DNA from 3 places in the Pseudomonas sp. NPDC089396 genome. Region 1 is predicted to be linked to each of the others. Evidence: predicted binding sites of a transcription regulator. Region 1 holds the regulator's gene; each other region holds the start of a gene.
The links. Region 1 encodes FliA, which starts transcription of late flagellar genes. Its sites were predicted from a motif close to CTAAAGTTTNNNNNNNNNNNGCCGNTAA; they were not measured.
Positions count from the first base shown of each region.

Region 2: a site for FliA is predicted at 1,251-1,278, ahead of ACIPZB_RS10135 (methyl-accepting chemotaxis protein). Genes of this name have one in related genera too.
Region 3: a site for FliA is predicted at 2,737-2,764, ahead of ACIPZB_RS11835 (methyl-accepting chemotaxis protein). Genes of this name have one in related genera too.

Region 1 is NZ_JBIVIC010000008.1:262,173-269,122, forward strand. It holds gene flhA (flagellar biosynthesis protein FlhA) at 1-506, shown strand, start outside; gene flhF (flagellar biosynthesis protein FlhF) at 518-1,825, shown strand; gene fleN (flagellar synthesis regulator FleN) at 1,922-2,755, shown strand; gene fliA (RNA polymerase sigma factor FliA) at 2,752-3,492, shown strand; gene ACIPZB_RS17455 (chemotaxis response regulator CheY) at 3,611-3,985, shown strand; gene ACIPZB_RS17460 (protein phosphatase CheZ) at 4,004-4,792, shown strand; gene ACIPZB_RS17465 (chemotaxis protein CheA) at 4,805-6,950, shown strand, end outside.
Region 2 is NZ_JBIVIC010000004.1:422,467-429,416, reverse strand. It holds gene ACIPZB_RS10145 (DUF1294 domain-containing protein) at 1-292, opposite strand, end outside; gene ACIPZB_RS10140 (undecaprenyl-diphosphate phosphatase) at 293-1,123, opposite strand; gene ACIPZB_RS10135 (methyl-accepting chemotaxis protein) at 1,422-3,056, shown strand; gene pnuC (nicotinamide riboside transporter PnuC) at 3,152-3,715, shown strand; gene ACIPZB_RS10125 (AAA family ATPase) at 3,712-4,263, shown strand; gene ACIPZB_RS10120 (hypothetical protein) at 4,560-4,997, shown strand; gene ACIPZB_RS10115 (adhesin) at 4,999-5,577, shown strand; gene ACIPZB_RS10110 (heme utilization protein) at 5,643-6,950, shown strand, end outside.
Region 3 is NZ_JBIVIC010000005.1:337,340-344,289, reverse strand. It holds gene ACIPZB_RS11840 (DUF2867 domain-containing protein) at 32-502, opposite strand; gene ACIPZB_RS11835 (methyl-accepting chemotaxis protein) at 614-2,548, opposite strand; gene ACIPZB_RS11830 (adenylosuccinate synthase) at 2,815-4,107, opposite strand; gene ACIPZB_RS11825 (ATP phosphoribosyltransferase regulatory subunit) at 4,164-5,351, opposite strand; gene hflC (protease modulator HflC) at 5,642-6,511, opposite strand; gene hflK (FtsH protease activity modulator HflK) at 6,511-6,950, opposite strand, start outside.

The DNA of each region.
Region 1 (6,950 bases):
CCTTGTCGGGGCTGCTCAAGGTCCTGCAAGCGTTGCTCGCCGAGCAAGTACCGGTGCGTGATATTCGCAGCATTGCCGAGGCCATCGCGAACAATGCCGGCAAGAGTCAAGATACCGCCGCGCTGGTGGCGGCAGTGCGCGTCGGATTGTGTCGCGCTATCGTGCAAAGCATTGTCGGCGTTGAGTCCGAGCTGCCTGTCATCACCCTTGAGCCAAGGTTGGAACAGATTTTGCTCAATAGTCTGCAAAGGGCCGGGCAAGGTCAGGAAGACGGTGTTCTTCTGGAACCGAGCATGGCCGAAAAGCTGCAGCGTTCGTTGATCGAAGCGGCCCAGCGCCAGGAGGTGCAAGGGCAGCCGGCCATCCTTCTGGTCGCCGGCCCGATCCGCGCCATGCTGTCGCGCTTCGGTCGCCTGGCTGTACCGAATTTGCATGTTCTGGCGTATCAGGAAATACCTGACAACAAGCAAGTCACCATCGTTGCCACCGTGGGCCCCAATGGCTGAGGTAGTGGGTTATGCAAGTTAAGCGTTTTTTCGCCGCCGATATGCGTCAGGCCATGAAGCTGGTCCGTGATGAGCTGGGCGCCGATGCCGCCATCATCGGTAACCGCCGCATCGCCGGCGGTGTCGAACTGACGGCGGCGCTGGACTACAAGCTGTCCGCGCTGGCCCCGCGTGTGCCCAACGTCGAGCTCGAAGAAGAGCTGCGCAAGACTCAGACGCGCATCGCTACCGCCCAGGCCGAGCTGGACAACCGCGAAGATGCCAGCGAAGGCAACCGCCAATTGTTCGCCGGCCAGTCGCTGACTGCCTCGGAGCCTCTGATCGAGCCGCACGTGGAGGCGCCAGCCGCTGCTGCCGCGCCTGCGCCGGCAGCGGTCGACCAACGCCTGTTCGATGCCATGCGCTCGGAGCTCACGGGCCTGCGCGAGCTGCTCGAAGTGCAGCTCGGTTCGCTGGCCTGGAACCAGCTGCAGGGCAGCAAGCCGGCGCAAGCCAACGTGTGGCGTCGTCTGCAGCGCATCGGCTTGTCCGGACCGATCGCCCGCGAACTGCTCGAGCTCACCGGCGAGATCGAAGAGCCGCGTCATGCCTGGCGCATGCTGCTGGCACACCTGGCGCGGATGATCGAAGTACCCGAGGTCGAGCCAATCGAGGAGGGCGGGGTGATCGCCATGGTGGGCCCGGCCGGCATGGGCAAGACCACCACCCTGGCCAAGCTGGCGGCGCGCTACGTGCTCAAGTACGGCCCGCAGAGCCTGGCCCTGGTGAGCATGGACAGCTTCCGTATCGGCGCCCAGGAGCAGCTCAAGACCCTGGGCCGCATTCTCAATGTACCGGTGACCTACGTCGACCCGGGCCAGTCGCTGGCCCAGGCGCTGGAGCCGCTGCTGCGCAAGCGCGTGGTGCTGATCGATACCGCCGGCCTGCAGGCCAGCGACCCGGCCCTGCGCATGCAACTGGAAACCCTGGCCGGGCGCGGCATCGCCTCGAAGAACTACCTGGTGCTGGCCACCACCAGCCAGAAGCAGGTGCTGACGGCCGCCTACCACAGCTACAAGCGCTGCGGCCTGGCCGGTTGCATCCTGACCAAACTCGATGAAACGGCGAGCCTCGGCGATGTGCTGAGCCTGGCCATCAGTCATGAACTGCCCGTGGCCTACCTGACGGACGGCCCGCGCATTCCTGACGACCTGCATTTGCCGCGCCCGCACCAGCTGGTGACCCGCGCCGTCAATGTGCAGATGCAGGACGAGCCCAGCGAAGAGGCCATGGCCGACATGTTCGCTGATCTCTATCACAACCCACGACGAGCGGGTTGATGATGATGAAGCGTGTGCAAAATACCTACACCAAAGGGGCTGCTGTAATGCCCCTCGTGTGGCTTGGGTCCAAGCGAGACAAGGTAAACAACAAACATGGGTAGCATGCATCCCGTACAGGTGATCGCCGTGACCGGTGGTAAAGGTGGCGTCGGCAAAACTAACGTTTCAGTGAACCTGTCCCTGGCGCTGGCCGAACTCGGTCGCCGGGTCATGTTGCTGGACGCCGACCTGGGCCTGGCCAATGTCGACGTGTTGCTGGGCCTGACCCCGAAACGCACTTTGGCCGACGTGATCGAAGGCCGCTGCGAGCTGCGCGACGTGCTGCTGCAGGGGCCGGGCGGTGTGCGTATCGTGCCGGCGGCCTCGGGCACCCAGAGCATGGTGCACCTGGCGCCAGCCCAGCATGCCGGGCTGATCCAGGCGTTCAGCGAGATTGGCGACAACCTCGACGTGCTGGTGATCGACACCGCCGCCGGTATTGGTGAGTCGGTAGTCAGTTTCGTTCGCGCCGCCCAGGAAGTGTTGCTGGTGGTCTGCGACGAACCGACCTCCATCACCGACGCCTACGCGCTGATCAAACTGCTCAACCGCGACTACGGGATGAACCGTTTCCGCGTGCTGGCCAACATGGCGCAGAGCCCGCAGGAAGGGCGCAACCTGTTCGCCAAGCTGACCAAGGTCACCGACCGTTTCCTCGACGTCGCCCTGCAATACGTGGGCGCCGTGCCTTACGACGAGTGCGTGCGCAAGGCGGTGCAGAAGCAGCGGGCCGTGTATGAAGCCTTCCCGCGCTCCAAGTGTGCGCTGGCCTTCAAGGCTATCGCCCAGAAGGTCGACAGCTGGCCGCTGCCGGCCAACCCGCGCGGTCACCTGGAGTTCTTCGTCGAGCGCCTGGTGCAACCCACCAGTGCAGGGCCGGTGCTATGAACGCGAGCGGTTTCAAGATGTACAGCAAGGCGTCCAAGGACGCCCAGTACGAATTGATCGAACGCTACGCCCCGTTGGTCAAGCGCATTGCCTATCACCTGCTGGCGCGCCTGCCTGCCAATGTGCAGGTCGAAGATCTGATCCAGGCCGGCATGATCGGCCTGCTGGAAGTCGCCAACAAGTACGACGCCAGCAAGGGCGCCAGCTTCGAAACCTACGCCGGTATCCGCATCCGCGGCGCCATGCTCGACGAGGTGCGCAAGGGCGATTGGGCGCCGCGTTCGGTGCACCGCAACACCCGCATGGTCAGCGACGCGATGCGCGCCGTTGAAGCCAGAACCGGCCGCGACGCTAAAGATCATGAAGTTGCTGCCGAACTCCAATTGAGTCTCGATGATTACTACGGGATCTTGAACGATACCCTGGGCAGCCGCCTGTTCAGTTTCGACGACCTGTTGCAGGACGGCGAGCACGAAGGGCTGCACGAGGACGGCGCCAGTGGTCAGGTCGAGCCATCGCGCGACCTGGAAGACGAGCGCTTCCAGGTCGCCCTGACCGATGCCATCGCCAACTTGCCGGAGCGTGAGCGGCTGGTGCTGGCGCTGTACTACGACGAAGAGCTGAACCTCAAGGAAATCGGTGAGGTGCTGGGGGTCAGCGAATCGCGTGTCAGCCAGCTGCACAGCCAGTGTGCCGCGCGCCTGCGCAGCCGCCTGGGAGAATGGCGGGCTCGCTGAGCCTGGGGTCGTTGCAGTCGTTTTCCACGTGCGTTTTCCATGTTGCACCGAATTGATTGAATGCGCGCTCGGGGCCGAGCGCGTTTGAGACTGCTTGGAGGTCTAATTGAACAAAGACATGAAAATCCTCATCGTTGACGATTTTTCGACGATGCGGCGGATCATCAAGAATCTGTTGCGTGACCTTGGCTTCACCAACACCGACGAGGCCGACGACGGCACCACGGCGCTGCCGATGCTCGAGAACGGCCATTACGACTTCCTGGTGACCGACTGGAACATGCCTGGCATGTCCGGCATCGACCTGCTGCGCAAGGTGCGCGCCCACGAGCGCCTGAAGGGTATGCCGGTGCTGATGGTGACCGCCGAAGCCAAGCGCGACCAGATCATCGAAGCGGCCCAGGCCGGCGTCAATGGATACGTGGTCAAGCCGTTCACCGCCCAGGTGCTCAAAGAAAAGATCGAGAAGATCTTCGAACGCGTCAACGGCTGAGTCACGTCAGGGGGCGCCATGGAATCAACACAAACATCTTTGGGGGAGTTCGAATCGACCCTGAAGAAGCATGCCCAGGAGTTGGTCGAAAGCCTGGAGCGGGGGCGTTTCGGCGAGGCGGTGCAGCTGATTCATCAGCTCAACCAGACCCGCGACCGTGGCCTGTATCAGGAGGTCGGCAAGCTTACCCGTGAGCTGCACAGCGCGATCGTCAGCTTCCAGATCGACCCGAGCATGCCGCAGGCCGAGGAGGTCTCGCAGATCACCGACGCCACCGAGCGCCTGTCCTACGTGGTCAAACTCACCGAAGGTGCCGCCAACCGCACCATGGACCTGGTGGAACAGAGCACGCCCGTGCTCAATGACCTGGCGGCTGAGGCGCAGGGCCTGAGCGTGGATTGGCAGCGATTCATGCGTCGCGAAGTCGCCGCGCCGGAATTCCGCGAGCTGGTCAAGCGCGTCGACAGTTTCCTGACGCACAGCGCCGAGGGCAACCGCAAGGTCTCCGGCTACCTCAACGACATTCTGCTGGCCCAGGACTACCAAGACCTGACCGGCCAGGTGATCAAGCGCGTGACCGCGCTGGTGACCGAAGTCGAAAGCAATCTGCTCAAGCTCGTGCTGATGGCCAGTCAAGTCGACCGTTTTGCCGGCATCGAACATGACCACCAGCAGCTGCGCGCTGAAAAAGATCAAGAAAAACATCCGACTCGGGGTGAAGGTCCGCAGATTCATGCCGATAAGCGTGAAGACGTCGTGTCCGGTCAGGACGATGTCGATGATCTGCTGTCCAGCCTGGGTTTTTAAGGAGCACGTTTGATGAGCTTCGGCGCCGATGAAGAAATCCTCCAGGATTTCCTGGTAGAAGCCGGCGAAATTCTTGAGCAACTGTCCGAGCAACTGGTCGAGCTGGAAAGCCGGCCCGACGATGCCGACCTGCTCAATGCGATCTTTCGCGGTTTCCACACTGTAAAAGGGGGCGCCGGCTTCCTTCAGCTCAATGAGCTGGTGGAGTGCTGCCATATCGCCGAGAACGTGTTCGACATCTTGCGCAAAGGTGAGCGCCGGGTCGACGCGGAACTGATGGATGTGGTGCTCGAGGCCCTGGATACGGTCAACAGCATGTTCGGCCAGGTGCGCGAGCGCAGTGACGTGACCCCGGCCACGCCAGCGTTGCTGGCGGCCCTGTCGCGGCTGGCCGAGCCGGCCGGCGCCGAAGCGCCAGCGGCGGTGGCCGCGCCGGTGGTCGAGGCGCCCGTTGCCGAGGTGGACATCACCGACAGTGAGTTCGAGCAGCTGCTCGACTCGCTCGACGCGGTCAAGGCCGAGGCCGAGGCTGCCGCCGAGCAGTTGCAAGGCGAGGCCCTCAGTGGCTCGGGCGACGAAATCACCGACGCCGAGTTCGAATCGCTGCTCGACCAGTTGCACGGCAAGGGCCAGTTCTCGCCCGAAGTCGCCGCTGCCGAGCCGCAGGTTGCCACCGCCAGTGCGCCGGTGAGCGACGAGATCACCGACGAGGAATTCGAGTCGCTGCTCGATCAGCTGCACGGCAAGGGCACCTTCCAGGCCGATGCGCTGCCTGGCGTCGCGCCGGTGGCCAGCGAAACCCCGGCCAGCAGCGACGAGATCAGCGACCACGAGTTCGAAGCGCTGCTCGACCAGTTGCATGGCAAGGGCAAGTTCTCCGGTGACAGTGTTGCGGCCGAGGCGCCTGCCGCGCTTGCCGCACCGGTCGCTGCCAAGGCCGAAAGCCAGCCCGTGGCCAAGCCGGTTCCGGCGCCTGCTGCCCCTGCGGCCGCTGCCAAACCGGCCGCAGCGCCCCGTCCGGCTGCGCCTGCTGCCGAAAAGCACGCGGTCAGCGAAGCGGAAACCACAGTACGCGTCGATACCGCGCGCCTGGACGAGATCATGAACATGGTCGGCGAGCTGGTGCTGGTGCGTAACCGCCTGGTACGCCTGGGCCTGAACAGCGGCGATGAAGCCATGTCCAAGGCGGTGTCCAACCTCGACGTGGTCACCGCCGACCTGCAGACCGCGGTGATGAAGACCCGCATGCAGCCAATCAAGAAAGTCTTCGGCCGCTTCCCGCGCCTGGTCCGCGACCTGGCCCGCCAGCTCAAGAAAGAGATCAACCTGGAGCTGGTCGGCGAAGAGACCGACCTCGACAAGAACCTGGTCGAGGCCTTGGCCGACCCGTTGGTGCACCTGGTGCGCAACGCCGTCGACCACGGCGTGGAAATGCCCGATGAGCGCGAAGCCGCCGGCAAGGCCCGCACCGGCCGCGTGGTGCTGTCGGCCGAGCAGGAAGGCGACCACATCCTGCTGTCGATCTCCGATGACGGCAAGGGCATGGACCCCAACATCCTGCGTGCCAAGGCGGTGGAAAAAGGCCTGATGGACAAGGACGCCGCCGAGCGCCTGAGCGAGTCGGACTGCTACAACCTGATCTTCGCCCCGGGCTTCTCGACCAAGACCGAAATCTCCGACGTGTCCGGCCGTGGCGTCGGCATGGACGTGGTCAAGACCAAGATTGCTCAGCTCAACGGTTCGATCAACATCTTCTCGGCCAAAGGCCAGGGTTCGAAGATCGTCATCAAGGTGCCGCTGACCCTGGCGATCATGCCGACCCTGATGGTGATGCTGGGCAACCAGGCGTTTGCCTTCCCGCTGGTCAACGTCAACGAGATCTTCCACCTCGACCTGTCGCGCACCAACGTGGTCGATGGCCAGGAAGTGGTGATCGTGCGCGACAAGGCGCTGCCGCTGTTCTACCTCAAGCGCTGGCTGGTCCAGGGCCAGGTGCACGAAGAGCAGCGCGAGGGGCATGTGGTGATCCTGTCGGTGGGCACCCAGCGCATCGGCTTCGTGGTCGACCAGCTGGTGGGCCAGGAAGAGGTGGTGATCAAGCCGCTGGGCAAGATGCTGCAGGGCACCCCGGGCATGTCCGGCGCCACCATCACCGGCG
Region 2 (6,950 bases), on a different contig from region 1:
AGAACACGACTTGATAGGAAACCTTGCGCGTCTTGTGCCGAAACAGTTGCTGGGCCACCAGCGCCCCCGGCCAGCCGCCGAGCAGTTCACTGGCGTGGAGCACCTTTTCGGGTGTACGCCAGCCCGCAGTGCGGGCCTGGTGCTTGTCCTGCCAATACAGCAGGACGGTGACCAGGCTAGCCGCCGGATACAGCCCCAGCGGCAACCACGATTGCCCGCTCCAGGCCATCTGCAGCGCCCCTGCCATGGGCAGCAGACACAGCACTGCCAGCGCCAGTAGCTTGATCCGCATTCAGCCGTTCGCCGTCGCCCAGTCGACCCAGCCGAACTGCCAGGTCGCCAGGATCAGCAAGCCGAACACGATGCGGTACCAGGCAAACGCCGCATAGCTATGGTTGGCGATGAACTTGAGCAGCGCACGCACCGCGATCATGGCGAAGATGAACGAGGTCACGAAGCCGATGGCGAACACCGGCAAGTCACTGGGCTGGAACAGATCACGGTACTTGTAGCCCGAGTACACCGCTGCACCGACCATGGTCGGCATCGCCAGGAAGAACGAAAACTCGGTGGCCGCCTTGCGAGACAGGCCGAACAGCAGGCCGCCGATGATGGTCGAGCCCGAGCGCGAGGTACCCGGAATCATCGCCAGGCACTGGACGAAGCCGATTTTCAGGGCATGCGACCAGCGCATGTCATCGACGTGATCGACCTCCACGCGGTGCGAACGGCGCTCGGCCCAGAGCATGATCACGCCACCCACGACCAGCGCGGCCGCCACGGTGATCGGGTTGAACAGGTAATGGTGAATCAGGTCGGCGAACAGCACGCCCAGCACCACGGCCGGCATGAACGCCAGCAGCAGGTTGCCCGTGAAACGCCGCGCCTTCGGCTGGCTGGCCAGGCCGAACACCACTTCGAGAATCTTGCCCCGAAACTCCCACACCACCGCCAGGATCGCCGCCAGCTGGATGATGATGTTGAACGCCATGGCCCGCTCACCGCCAAAACCGATCAGGTCGGCAACGATGATCTGGTGGCCGGTACTGGAGATCGGCAGAAACTCCGTCAGTCCTTCGACCACGCCTAAGATGATTGCCTGGAAGGCAGTCCAAAAATCCATCATTCCCCCGTTGAAGCACTGCTGATCGCAGGCCCCTTGTTCTTGATTTGCTTGTGATTGCCGCTCGCGGCGCGGCTCTTTTACAGCGACTGTTGGGTATAACGCCAGTAGAAAAGTTCACCCCGCCTAAAGGTTTCATCTTGCGCGGCCGAAATCCTAGCAGAGCAACCTGGCGATGGCTCGCGCGGCATGCCGTAACGTCACAACTAAATGGCACTTAGCCATTAGTCGGATACAGACTGACGGCAAAGCATGCTTGGATGCACTGAATAACAAGAACAATGCGGGAGTGCCGTTCATGAAGACCTTGAGGTCGATGTCGATCAGTCGCCGTCTGTGGCTGATCCTGCTGGTTGCGGTGGCGATGCTGGTGGTCCTCGGCCTGCTGATGCTGCGCCAGATCCACGGCGACCTGTACCAGGCCAAGGCAGAAAAGACCCGCCATGTGGTGCAGACCGCCGCGAGCGTGCTCACCTATTACCAGGGGCTGGAAGCCGCCGGCACGCTCAGCCGCGAGGCCGCCCAGCAGCAAGCGCTGCAAGTGGTGCGCGCGCTGCGCTACGACCAGGGCGACTACTTCTGGATCAACGACCTTGGGCCGAAGATGATCATGCACGCGGCCAACCCCAAGCTCGACGGCCAGGATCTTTCCGCCATCCGCGACCCGGACGGGTTTGCCGTGTTCAATGAAATGGCCGCCCTCGCCCGCAGCCAGGGCGCCGGCCCTGTCAACTACCGCTGGCCCAAACCCGGGGCCAGCGAGCCCGTGGCCAAGACTTCGTACATCCAGCTGTTCCAGCCGTGGGGTTGGGTTATCGGCTCGGGCGTGTATGTCGATGACGTTCAGGCCGAATTCGCGCGCCAGCTGCGTGACGCCTCCCTGGTCGGCGTGGGCGTTGCCTTGCTGATGGCCCTGGTGGTCATGCTGATCGCCCGCAGCATCGCCCGCCCGTTGCAGGAGGCAGTGCAGGCAATGGGCAACATCGCCAGCGGCGAAAGCGACCTTACCCGTCGCCTGGACACCCATGGCCGCGACGAAATCACCCAGCTCGGCGAGCACTTCAACCGCTTCAACGGCAAGCTCCAAGGCGTGGTCGGCCAGTTGCAGGACGCCGCCCATGCGCTGGCTCATTCCGCCGGGCATGTCGGCCACAATGCCGGCGCCGCGCAACAACACAGCGCCCAGCAGTCGCTGCAGATGGACCAGGTGGCGACCGCCGTCAATGAAGTCACCTACGCCGTTCAGGACGTGGCCAAGACTGCCGAACAGGCCGCCGGCGAAATGCAGGCCGCACAGCAACAGGTCGAGCATGGCCAGCAGGCCATCGACAGCAGCCTGCTGCAGATCGACCGCCTGTCACTGACCATCGACCAGGCGGTGCAGGTGATCCGCGACCTGGCGGGTCATAGCACCAAGATCGGTGGTGTGCTGGAGGTGATTCGCGCCATTGCCGAGCAGACCAACCTACTCGCCCTCAACGCAGCGATCGAAGCCGCGCGGGCCGGCGAACAGGGTCGCGGCTTTGCCGTGGTGGCCGACGAAGTGCGCCTGCTGGCCCAGCGCACGGCGCAATCGACCGCCGAGATACACACCATGATCGAATACCTGCAAAAGCAGTCGGACGCCGCGGTCAAGGCCATCGATACCAGCAGCGAGGCGTCGCGCCAGACCGTCGAGCAAGCCCGCGAGGCCGGCTCCAGCCTGAGTGCCATCAACCAGGCACTGCACAGCCTCACCGCGCTCAACGCATCGATCGCCAGCGCGACGTTGCAGCAGTCGCATGTGGTCGAGGAAATCAATCGCAATGTGCTGGATACCGCCGGGCTGTCTCAGCAGACCGCCGAAGCGGCGCGTCAGTCCAGTGATGCGGGCGTGGCCTTGGGCCGCTTGAGCGAAGGGCTGGAGCAGTTGCTGCGTCAGTTCAAGGTTTAGCCAAGGACCCGGAGTGGGCGGTGCATGCGCCGCTCTACACCTCCCTTCGCCCACAGGCTACAATCGCGCCCCCCTCAAGCCGCCAAGGAGCGCCGATGTCCGGCCTCGAACTCATCGCCGCCGTGCTCGGCGTCACCGCCGTTTGGCTCACCGTCAAGCAGAATGCCTGGTGCTGGCCGATCGGTCTGGTGATGGTGCTTATATATGGCTGGCTGTTCTACGAGGTGAAGCTGTATTCGGGCATGCTGCTGCAACTGGCCTATGCCGCGCTGCAACTGTACGGCTGGTGGCAATGGACGCGCCCGGGCCGCGTCGAGGATGCCCGCCACGTCTCGCGCCTGCAATTACCGACACTGGTCGCCGGGCTCGTGGGTGGTCTGCTGATCAGCGTGGCGCTGGGCGCGGCCATGGCCAACTGGACGGATGCCGCCCTACCCTGGCTGGACGCCACGCTGACAGGCTTCAGCCTGGTCGCGCAGCTGTGGATGGCGCAAAAACGCGTGCAGTGCTGGCCACTGTGGATGGTGGTGGACGTGGTCTATGTCGGCCAGTACCTGCACCAGCAGCTGTACTTCACCGCAGGCTTCTTCGCCGTGCTGACCCTGATCGCCGTGCGCGGCTGGCTGGAGTGGCGCCGCGACCCGGCGCTGCAGGCATGAAGGTCCTGGTGCTGTGTGGCCCCGAGTCCAGCGGCAAGAGCTGGCTCAGTGGCGAGATCCAGGCGCATTTCGGCGGTGTGGTGGTGGGCGAATATGTGCGCCATTTCATCGACCAGGAATGTCGCGACACCTGCTACGCCGATATCACCCCCATCGCCCTGGGCCAGTTGGCCTGGGAGGATCAGGCACGGCAACAGGCTCCGGAGCTGCTGATCCTCGATACTCATCTGTTGAGCAACATGCTGTGGAGCCGCGCGCTGTTTCAGGATTGCCCGACCTGGTTGGAACAAGCCTTGCTTGCTCGTCAGTATGATCTGCACCTGTTGCTCAGCCCCCATGATGTGGGCTGGGTGGCCGATGGCCAACGCAGCCAGCCGGACCTTGCCGACCGGCATCGCTTCTTCACCGACAGCCTGCAGTGGTTGCAGCGCCATCGGCAAACGGTGCAGGTGATCGAGGGTGACTGGCCCCGGCGCAGTGCGGTGGCATTGCGCGCCGTGCAGGGCCTGTTGCAGGGAAAAACCCCGGTTTGCCCCACCGAGTGTTAACCCTCTGACACACCCCAGTGGGCCTTGACCCCCGTATTTGCGGACTTACCCACTTTTGGTGGTGGGAGTGTCAAGTCGATGAAACAGTGAGCGAAAGCGCCCCCTGAGCAACATCCATACCGGAAAACAGCCCACTTTGCAGATAATCTGTCTCAACCCTGATACATCAACCTCTCGCAACTGCCAACAAGTTACTACAAGGCATTGATTAAAAAAGATTAATCAAAAGCGGCACGCCTCCTGCTCTCCTCCTCGCAACGCCTAATCAGGCCCGCGCTGAAGAAGGAATTGCAGTCATGGGAAAACTGGACAATGGCATCTGCCGTCTGCTGCTGGTCGGCTGTGCTTTGGGCGCAAGCTTCAGCGTGCCGGTACAGGCCGAAAATGGAATCATCGTCATCACCCGCGATGTTCAACCCCGCATCGCAACTCGCGCCCCCCTGGCGCCCGACCCCTACCCCACCACCGCCAACGCCAACCCCTCCGCCTACGTGCTCAAGCAGACCAACGAACTGAGCGATGGGGACTTTGCCAACATCACCAGCGGTACCGGGATTTCTTCGCTGATCACCCAGCAGACCAACAATGTGGGCGGCAACATCGGCAACCAGACCCAACTCCCCAACCTGGCGGCGGGTCGCGGTACAGGCTCCGGCAACGGCATTTCCAACATGGTCAACTCAAGTGTCCAGCGCGGCCTGGCGCCCTTGCAGATCCTGACCGGAGGCAAATGAGATGAGGCAATCGCTGTTAATCCTGGCCACCCTCTGCAGTGCAACGGCCCTCGCCCAATCCCCGGTTCCCGTGATCAACAGCGCCAACATCGACAGTTCCGGCGCGCAGTACCAAGGCAACTTAAGCGTCAACCAGGCGGCAGGCGACCTGCAGCAGCAAGCCAACGCCCGGGCCTTGGCCACCGGCACCACGGCCGCTGCCAACACGCAGATCCGGCAACGCCAGATATCCATCGTCGACCCCAACATGGATGCCCGTGCCAGCATCCAGGGCGACGCCTTCAGTCACGGCAGTGGCGCCCTGGGTGTGAACCAGAGCGCCGGCGCCAGCACCCAGCAGGCCAACGCCCTGCGCATCAGCCTCAGTACACAACCGCAAAGTATCGACGACAGCGTCCTGCTGCAGCAAAACGTGGCGCTGATCAACAGCTCCGATCCAACTGATTCCTCCCCTGGCTATCGCCAGGTCACCACAGGTGACCAGGCATTCACCGGTAGCCGTGGGGTCATTCAGCTGAATCAGAGCGCCGGGGTGGGTAACCAGACGGCAAACACCCTGAGCGTACGGGTCGCGAACTGACCCGAATAGGTAGGTAAGTAAAAAGGTAAGAACAACACTTAACCTAAAGAAGACGGAGAAACACCATGAAACCCTCGATGGCAATCAAGCCTCTGGTTTTCGCAATTGCTGCGGTCATGGCTGTTGCTGCACAAGCGGATCAGAACGACAGACGTGGCCATGGCCACCACAATAACCACACCCCACCGGCAAAAGCGGTGTATACCAACGCCACTGCCGAAGCCAATGATGTTCAGCGCAGTACGGGCAACCGTATCCTCAATGAAGGCACTGTCAACGAAGCCGAAATGAGCAGCTCCGGCACCGGTGCCAGTGGTAACGTCGGCGTCAACGTGGCGGCCGGTAACGGCAACCAACAAGACAACGCCGCGGCCATTGCCAATACCTCGTCCGATAACTCCGCGATCGACAACAGCTTCGTCTTCGGCAACTCCGAAGCCACCGCAAGCGTGCGCCAGTTCAGCAACAACAACACCGTCAAGAACTGGTCGACCCAGAGTTCTGCGGTCATGAGCGGCTCGGCTGACGGCAGCAGCGGCAACATTGGTATCAACATCGCTGGCGGCGACCTGAACCAGCAGAAAAATACCATGGCCATTGCCAACAACGCTGCCGCTATCGGCAACTCCACTGCCACCGCTTCGGCCAACCAGAACGGACCTGGCCTGACCGTCGAAAACCGTGCCGATCGTACCTACACCATCGACACACTGTCCTTCACCACCTCCCAGAGCGGTTCGTCCTCGCGTAGCGGTTCGTTCGATGCCAGCGTTGACAAGAGCTCCAGCTCGAGCTTCAGCGTGGCTGGCAACCAAAGCAGCAGCGCCAGCGGCAGCAAAAGCAGCAGCGCCAGCGGTTCGACCAGCATGACCGCCAGCGGCTCCAACAGCAGCAGCGCAAGTGGCAGCAACAGCAGCAGTGCCAGCGGCTCGAACAGCAGCAGCGCCAGTGGCAGCAACAGCAGCAGCGCCAGCGGTTCCAACAACTGGGCAGCCAATGGCTCGTCGAGCAGCGACCACAGCTCGTCGTCTAGCGCTTCGGTGAACGCTTCGCTCGATGCCAGTGCCAACGGCAGTGCGTCTTCGTCGCAAACCTTCGGCAACTTCACGCGCTCGCGCAGTGCCGACTTCGATGCATCGCTCAGCGCTTCGCTTGACGCATCGATCGACAAGTCGCACGAGTCGTCCACCGACTCGTCGTTCGACAAGTCCTTGAGCTCGTCCTTCGACAGAGCCCGTGACTCCTCGTTTGATCGCAGCCGCGAATCTGCGTATGACCGTACCCGTGACTCTTCGTATGACCGCAGCCGCGACTCGTCCTACGACAAGTCTCGCGATACTGCCTACGAGAAGGCAAACGAGTCGGCATGGGAA
Region 3 (6,950 bases), on a different contig from region 1:
TTTCACGGCGAGATGCAGTACTGGGAATCGATTAACGAATGTTTGCCAACATCCGCCGCACGATCGGGCCATGCGCCAGGCCGACCGGCAGCATGTACAAGCGGCCAAAGGCATTGAAGCACTGCACCGATGTGGTCACGCTCAGGCGCTGCCTGCTCCCGCACTCTGCGGTCGAGTCCATACAAACCATGACCGCCAGGTGGGTATCACGTGAGGTCAGGACCAGTTGCTGGTCGCTGATTGCCTCCACGGTGAAGAAATCCAGGCGCTCGCCCACCTGCGGCACATGCTCGGGACTGCGGGAAGTAAAGCCGTGGATATCGGCGACGTTGAACCGGCGGGAGATGAAGTCGCGCAGGCGAAAGGCGCCAGCCAGCCAGCCGGGGATGTGAGAGGTCATCGCGCAATAGGCTTGCAGGGCGGTGAGCGGGGTTGTCAGCGGTACGCTAGCGCTGTGAAGGAAGTCCAGGTCGGCCGGGGCGGCGAGCAATTGGGCGGGCATGTACAAATCCTTTTGTCATGGGTCGCCTGACAGCTTAGCAAAGGGGCATTCTGTACTGGGGCCGCTGGACGGCCCATCGCCGGCTTGCCGGCGATGGGGAAGTAGGCGATCTCAGGCCCTGAACTGGCCCAGGCTGGCGCGCAATTGCGCTGCCAGGTCATCCAGGACCTTGCTGCTGGCGGTGGTCTGCATCACCACTTCGGCCGAGCGCTCGGCCTGGGCATGGATGTTCTCCACGCGGCCGCGCACGGCTTGAGCCCCATTCGCCTGCTGTTCGGCAGCCCGGGTAGCCAGACCGATCGCCGCATGCACCTGCTCCACCGCCGCCTGTACCGACTGCTGACGGCGCTCGTTGTCGCGCAGTACCAGCAGGCCTTCGCTGGCCTTGAGACCGGCCTGGCTGATGGTGGCCACCGCCTCCTTGGCGCCCTTCTGCAGCGCCGAGATATGCGCCTGGATATCCCCCGTGGAGCTTTGCGTCTTGCTCGCCAGCGCCCGCACCTCGTCGGCCACCACGGCGAAACCACGCCCGGTCTCGCCGGCACGCGCGGCTTCGATGGCGGCGTTGAGCGCCAGCAGGTTGGTCTGTTCAGCGATACCGTGAATCACGGTCAACACCACTTCGATCTGCTCGCTCTGCTTGGCCAGCCGCTCGATGACTTGCGAGCCGGTTTCGACCTGGCCGGCGAGGTTCTCGATCAGGCCAGCCAGTTGCGTAGAGGTGCGGCTGTTCTCATCGGTGGCCTGGCGAATATCCACCATCTGGCGCAGCGCCGCCTGCATCGCATGGCTTTCGGCCTGGGCTTCGTCGGCCATGCTGGACAGATCACGCAGGCTGGCTGCCACTTCATCGCGCTGCAAGGCCGCTGAAGCATCGGCGCCAGCGTTGCGCTGGGCCATGGCACCGATTTCGACGCCGGTACGCTGCGCCACTTCACCCGCCTCGCGCACGATCGGCTGAAGCTTGTCGACGAAGCGGTTGACCGCCGAGGCCATGTCGCCGATTTCGTCTCGGCTGTCGAGGTTGACGCGCTTGGTCAGGTCGCCCTCCCCGGCTGCCAGGTCGTTGAGCGCGGCGATCAGCAGGCGCAGCTTGCTCAGCACACGACGGCCCAGCACCAGGGCGACCACAATCAATACACCCAGGCCTACCAGCACCAGGCCCAGGCCGATCCGCCAACGCAGCTCTGCAGCCGCATCGCGCACGGTTTGCGCGGTATTGGCCTGCATCGCCGTGGCACTGCTCTGTGCAGTTTCCAGCCGCTCACGCAGGGCCTTGCCGCTGTCTGCCGCAGCGGCACCGAGGCTGTCGCCGACCAACTGCCCGCCACTGGCGATCAAGGCACTGAAGCGCTGGTCCAGGGCCTTGAGCTCCTGGTCGACACCGGCAGTGGAGACCCCCATCAGCACCTTGCCGATTTCCGCGCCATTAGGGTTGATCGAAGCCTCGACGAAGTACACCGAAGGGTCGCGGCGGGCAGCCTCCAGCACCTTGTCCAGCGCCCGTTCGCCCTGGCCTTTCTCGATCAGGGCCTGGTTGATCGGGTTCTGCCGGTTCAGGTAACGGGTCAGGTGCTGGCCCTGGGCGTCGTCGTAGATCACGAACAAGACGTTGGGGTTGCGCTGGGCGCGGCGGGCGAAGTCGGAGAGCGTCGGCACGTCGTTGTCCCAGATCGCCCGCGGGGCGACTGAAGCCAGCAGTTCGGCCATGTCGTTGGCGGAATCCTTGAGGTTCTTTTCCAACGTGGCGCGCAGCTGCTGCTGCTCGCTTTGCAAACGCTCGGACAGGCCCGCGCTGAGGCGCTGGCGGGTGCTGCTGGAGAGACCTTCAAGGCCCGAACGGACGTCCTGCCCGGCTTGCTCCAGCTCGCTGGCAAGCTTGCGGCTGTCGTTACCCAGGCGTTCACCCAGGTCGGCCTCAAGGGCGGTGACGGTGCTTCGTGTCAGCGCAACGGCGACCAGCACCTGCACCAAAAGGGCGATACCCAAGGCAACAAACACAGGCCGCAACAGGCGGCTTCGTAACAGTGAGAGGATGGCAGACACGGTGAAACCCTCGTGCTTTCTGGCGCCATTATTTTGATGGCATCCGCAGAAACTTCTTACAGCAAGGGTTGTGCCGAGGGCAGCAGGGATATGCGCCAAGGTCTAGCAGCGAGCGATTTGTACTGGCCCTATCGCCGGCAAGCCGGCTCCCACAGAGACCGCGCCGCTTTCAGGCTGTGGGAGCCGGCTTGCCGGCGATAAGCGCAGAAACAAAAACGCCGCAGCCCCTTTCAGGACCACGGCGTCAGATCAGCCTGGAAGGCAGATCAGGCGAACGGATGACGCAGCACGATGGTCTCGTTGCGATCCGGGCCGGTGGAGATGATGTCGATCGGCGCGCCGGTCAGCTCCTCGATGCGCTTGATGTAAGCGCGAGCAGCTTCTGGCAGCTCTTCCAGGGTCTTGGCACCCAGGGTCGACTCGCTCCAGCCTGGCATCTCTTCGTACACCGGCTCCAGGCCGATGTAGCTGTCAGCATCGGACGGTGCGTCGATGACGGCGCCGTTCTCGTTCTTGTAGCCAACGCAGATGTTGATGGTTTCCAGGCCGTCCAGCACGTCCAGCTTGGTCAGGCAGATGCCCGAGATGCTGTTGACGTCGATGGCGCGACGCAGGATGACGGCATCGAACCAGCCGCAACGACGGGCACGGCCGGTAGTCGAACCGAACTCGTGACCACGCTTGGCCAGGGTCGCACCGGTCTCGTCGAACAGCTCGGTCGGGAATGGGCCGGAACCTACACGGGTGGTGTAGGCCTTGGTGATGCCGAGGATGTAGTCCAGGTACATCGGGCCAACGCCGGAACCGGTGGAGATACCGCCAGCAGTGGTGTTGGAGCTGGTGACGTACGGGTAGGTACCGTGGTCGATGTCCAGCAGCGAGCCCTGGGCGCCTTCGAACATGATGTCCTTGCCGGCGCGACGCAGGTTGTGCAGCTCGGCGGTGACGTCGAGCATCATCGGCTTGAGCTGTTCGGCGTAGGCCATGCACTCGTCCAGGGTCTGCTGGAAGTCGATGGCCGGCTCTTTGTAGTAGTTCACCAGCTGGAAGTTGTGGTAATCCAGCAGCTCACCCAGCTTGGCAGCGAAACGCTCGCGGTGGAACAGGTCGCCAACGCGCAGGCCGCGGCGAGCGACCTTGTCTTCGTAGGCTGGGCCGATACCGCGGCCGGTGGTGCCGATCTTGGCTTCGCCCCGGGCTTTCTCGCGGGCCTGGTCCAGGGCCACGTGGTACGACAGGATCAGCGGCGCAGCAGGGCTGATGCGCAGGCGCTCGCGTACCGGTACGCCCTTCTCTTCCAGCTTGGTGATTTCACGCATCAGGGCATCTGGGGCAACGACCACGCCGTTGCCGATCAGGCACTGAACGCCTTCACGCAGGATGCCGGACGGAATCAGGTGCAGAACGGTTTTTTCACCGTTGATCACCAGGGTGTGGCCCGCGTTGTGGCCACCCTGGTAGCGCACTACAGCGGCAGCATGTTCGGTCAGCAGATCAACGATCTTGCCTTTGCCCTCATCACCCCATTGGGTGCCCAGGACGACGACATTCTTACCCATAACACTTGTCCTCATTCACGCAAACTTGGTTGCCGGCCAATTGCCGGCGCAGAAACTCATTGGGTCAGCGGCAGTACCTGCCAGCGCCCGTCTTGCTGAATCAATTGCCGATCACAATCCGCCTCGAGAGCAGCACTCAACGGCTGGCCAGGCAGGGCCTGGACCACACGCTGGCCCTCGTTGCGCAACTGGCAGACCTGCTGCCAGAGGGCCGCGTCGCCACTGTCGGGCATCCAGATGCCGCCAGCAGGCAATACGACCTCCGCTCGCCCCAGTGTGACCAGGGTCTTCAAATCCGTGGAAAAGCCGGTGGCCGGGCGCGCCCGGCCGAAATCGGCACCGATGTCGTCATAGCGGCCGCCCTGGGCGATCGATTGACCTTCGCCCGGGACGAACACCGCGAACACCACACCGGTGTGGTAGTTGTAGCCGCGCAACTCGCCGAGGTCGAAGTACAGCGGCAGCTCGGGGTAACGCGACGCCAGACGGTCGGCAATCGCCAGCAGGTCGTCCAGCGCTGCCAGCACGCTGGCCGGGGCACGGCCCAGGCGCACGCGGGCTTCGGCCAGCACTTCGCGACCACCGCACAGCTCGACCAGGGCGCGCAGCATGTTGCCCAGGTCCTTCGGCAGGTCGGCGGTCAGCGCCTGCACTTCATCCACCGACTTGCGCTGCAGGGCGTCGAACAACTGCTGCTCGACTGCGCCCGACAGGCCGGCGGCGCGCGCCAGGCCGCGGTAGATGCCGACATGACCGAGGTCCATGTGCACATCCGCGACGTCGGTCAGTTGCAGCGTGGCGAGCATCAGGCTGATGACCTCCACATCGCTGGTGGGGCTGGCATCGCCGTACAGCTCGGCACCCAGCTGGATCGGGCTGCGCGAGGTGGACAGGGCACGCGGCTGGGCGTGCAGCACGCTGCCGGCGTAGCACAGGCGGCTCGGGCCTTCGCGGCGCAGGGTGTGCGCGTCGATGCGCGCTACCTGCGGGGTGAAGTCGGCGCGGAAGCCCATCAGGCGGCCGGACTGTGGGTCGACCACCTTGAATGTGCGCTGGTCCAGGTCCTGGCCGGCGCCGGTGAGCAGCGACTCCAGGTACTCGATATGCGGGGTGACGACCAGTTCGTAGCCCCAACTCTGGAACAGGTCCAACACCTGGCGGCGCGCGATCTCGATGCGCGCAGCCTCAGGTGGCAGTACTTCCTCGATGCCATCTGGCAGCAGCCAGCGGTCTACCGTTGCCATTACGCCATTTCCCCTCTGGTCCGGGCGGCTTGCCAGCAGGCGAGCCGTCAGTAAAGCAGGCATTGGCGCACAGCAGCGGGCAGCACTGATCCCAGCGCCACCACCGTACCCAATACCCTCGAATTGCCTTGCGACCTGACCAAGCCGTCAACTGGCCGTTTGCCAATCAACCTTGCAGACGCAAAAAAGCCGGGAAATTTCCCGGCTGCCGCATCATACACCCCTTTTCATTCAGGATGCACCCTGCCTGGAGTTTTAGCTGCCAGGCGGGGTGTTTCCTCAACAGAGCATCAGGGCTTGCTCTTGTCCAGGTAGCGGAAGAACTCGTTCTTCGGATCCAGGACCAGCACGTCGCTCTTGCTCGAGAAGCTCTCGCGGTATGCCTGCAGGCTACGGTGGAACGCATAGAAATCAGCGTCCTGGCTGTAGGCCTTGGCATAGATGGCGGCCGCCTGGGCGTCGCCGTCACCACGGGTTTCCTCCGCTTCGCGATAGGCTTCGGCCAGCAGTACACGGCGCTGACGATCGGCATCCGCGCGGATACCCTCGGCCAGCTCGTTACCCTTGGCACGATGCTCGCGAGCTTCGCGCTCACGCTCGGTGCTCATGCGGTCGAACACGCTGCGGTTGACTTCTTTCGGCAGGTCGATGGCCTTGACGCGCACGTCGACCACCTCGATTCCCAACTCTTTACTGGCCATGCGGTTCAGCGAGGCGGTGATGTCAGCCATCAGCGCGTCACGTTCACCGGACACCACTTCGTGCAGGGTACGCTTACCGAATTGGTCGCGCAGGCCGCTTTCCAGACGGCGCGACAGACGCTCGTCGGCGATCTGCTTCATGCCGGAAGTGGCAGTGTAGAAGCGCTCGGCATCCTTGACGCGCCACTTGGCGTAGGCGTCGACCATCACCGCTTTCTTCTCCAGGGTCAGGAACCGCTGGGTCGGGGCGTCGAGGGTCATCAGGCGGGCGTCGAACTTGCGGACCTGGTTCACATACGGGATCTTCACATGCAGCCCCGGCTGGACATCCGCCTGGACCACCTTACCGAAGCGCAGCAGTACCGCGCGCTCGGTCTGGGACACGATGTAGAAGCTGTTCCAGGCCACGATGGCCAGGACCACAGCGGCGATCAGGGCGATCAGCGATCTATTGCTCATCAGCGGCTCTCCCTAGTACGCATCTGCTGCTGTTGCTGTTGAAGGTCCTGCGCCGCACGCGCTGCTGCATCGTTGGCCGACGGGGTAACGCCGGTGACAGGTGCGGACGTGTTGCGGCTGCCTTCGACCATCTTGTCCAGCGGCAGGTAGAGCAGGTTGTTCTGCCCGTCCTTGGTCGCCACCATGACCTTGCTCGAATTGCTGTAGACCTCTTGCATGGTCTCCAGGTACAGACGCTGACGGGTCACGTCAGGTGCCTTGTGGTACTCGGCGACCAGCTTGATGAAGCGGTCAGCCTCACCCTTGGCGCGAGCGATGACTTCGTCGCGGTAACCGTTGGCGTCCTCGATGATGCGCTGGGCCTGACCACGGGCTTCCGGCACCACGCCGTTGGCGTAGGACTCGGCCTGGTTGCGGGCACGCTGCTCGTCTTCGCGGG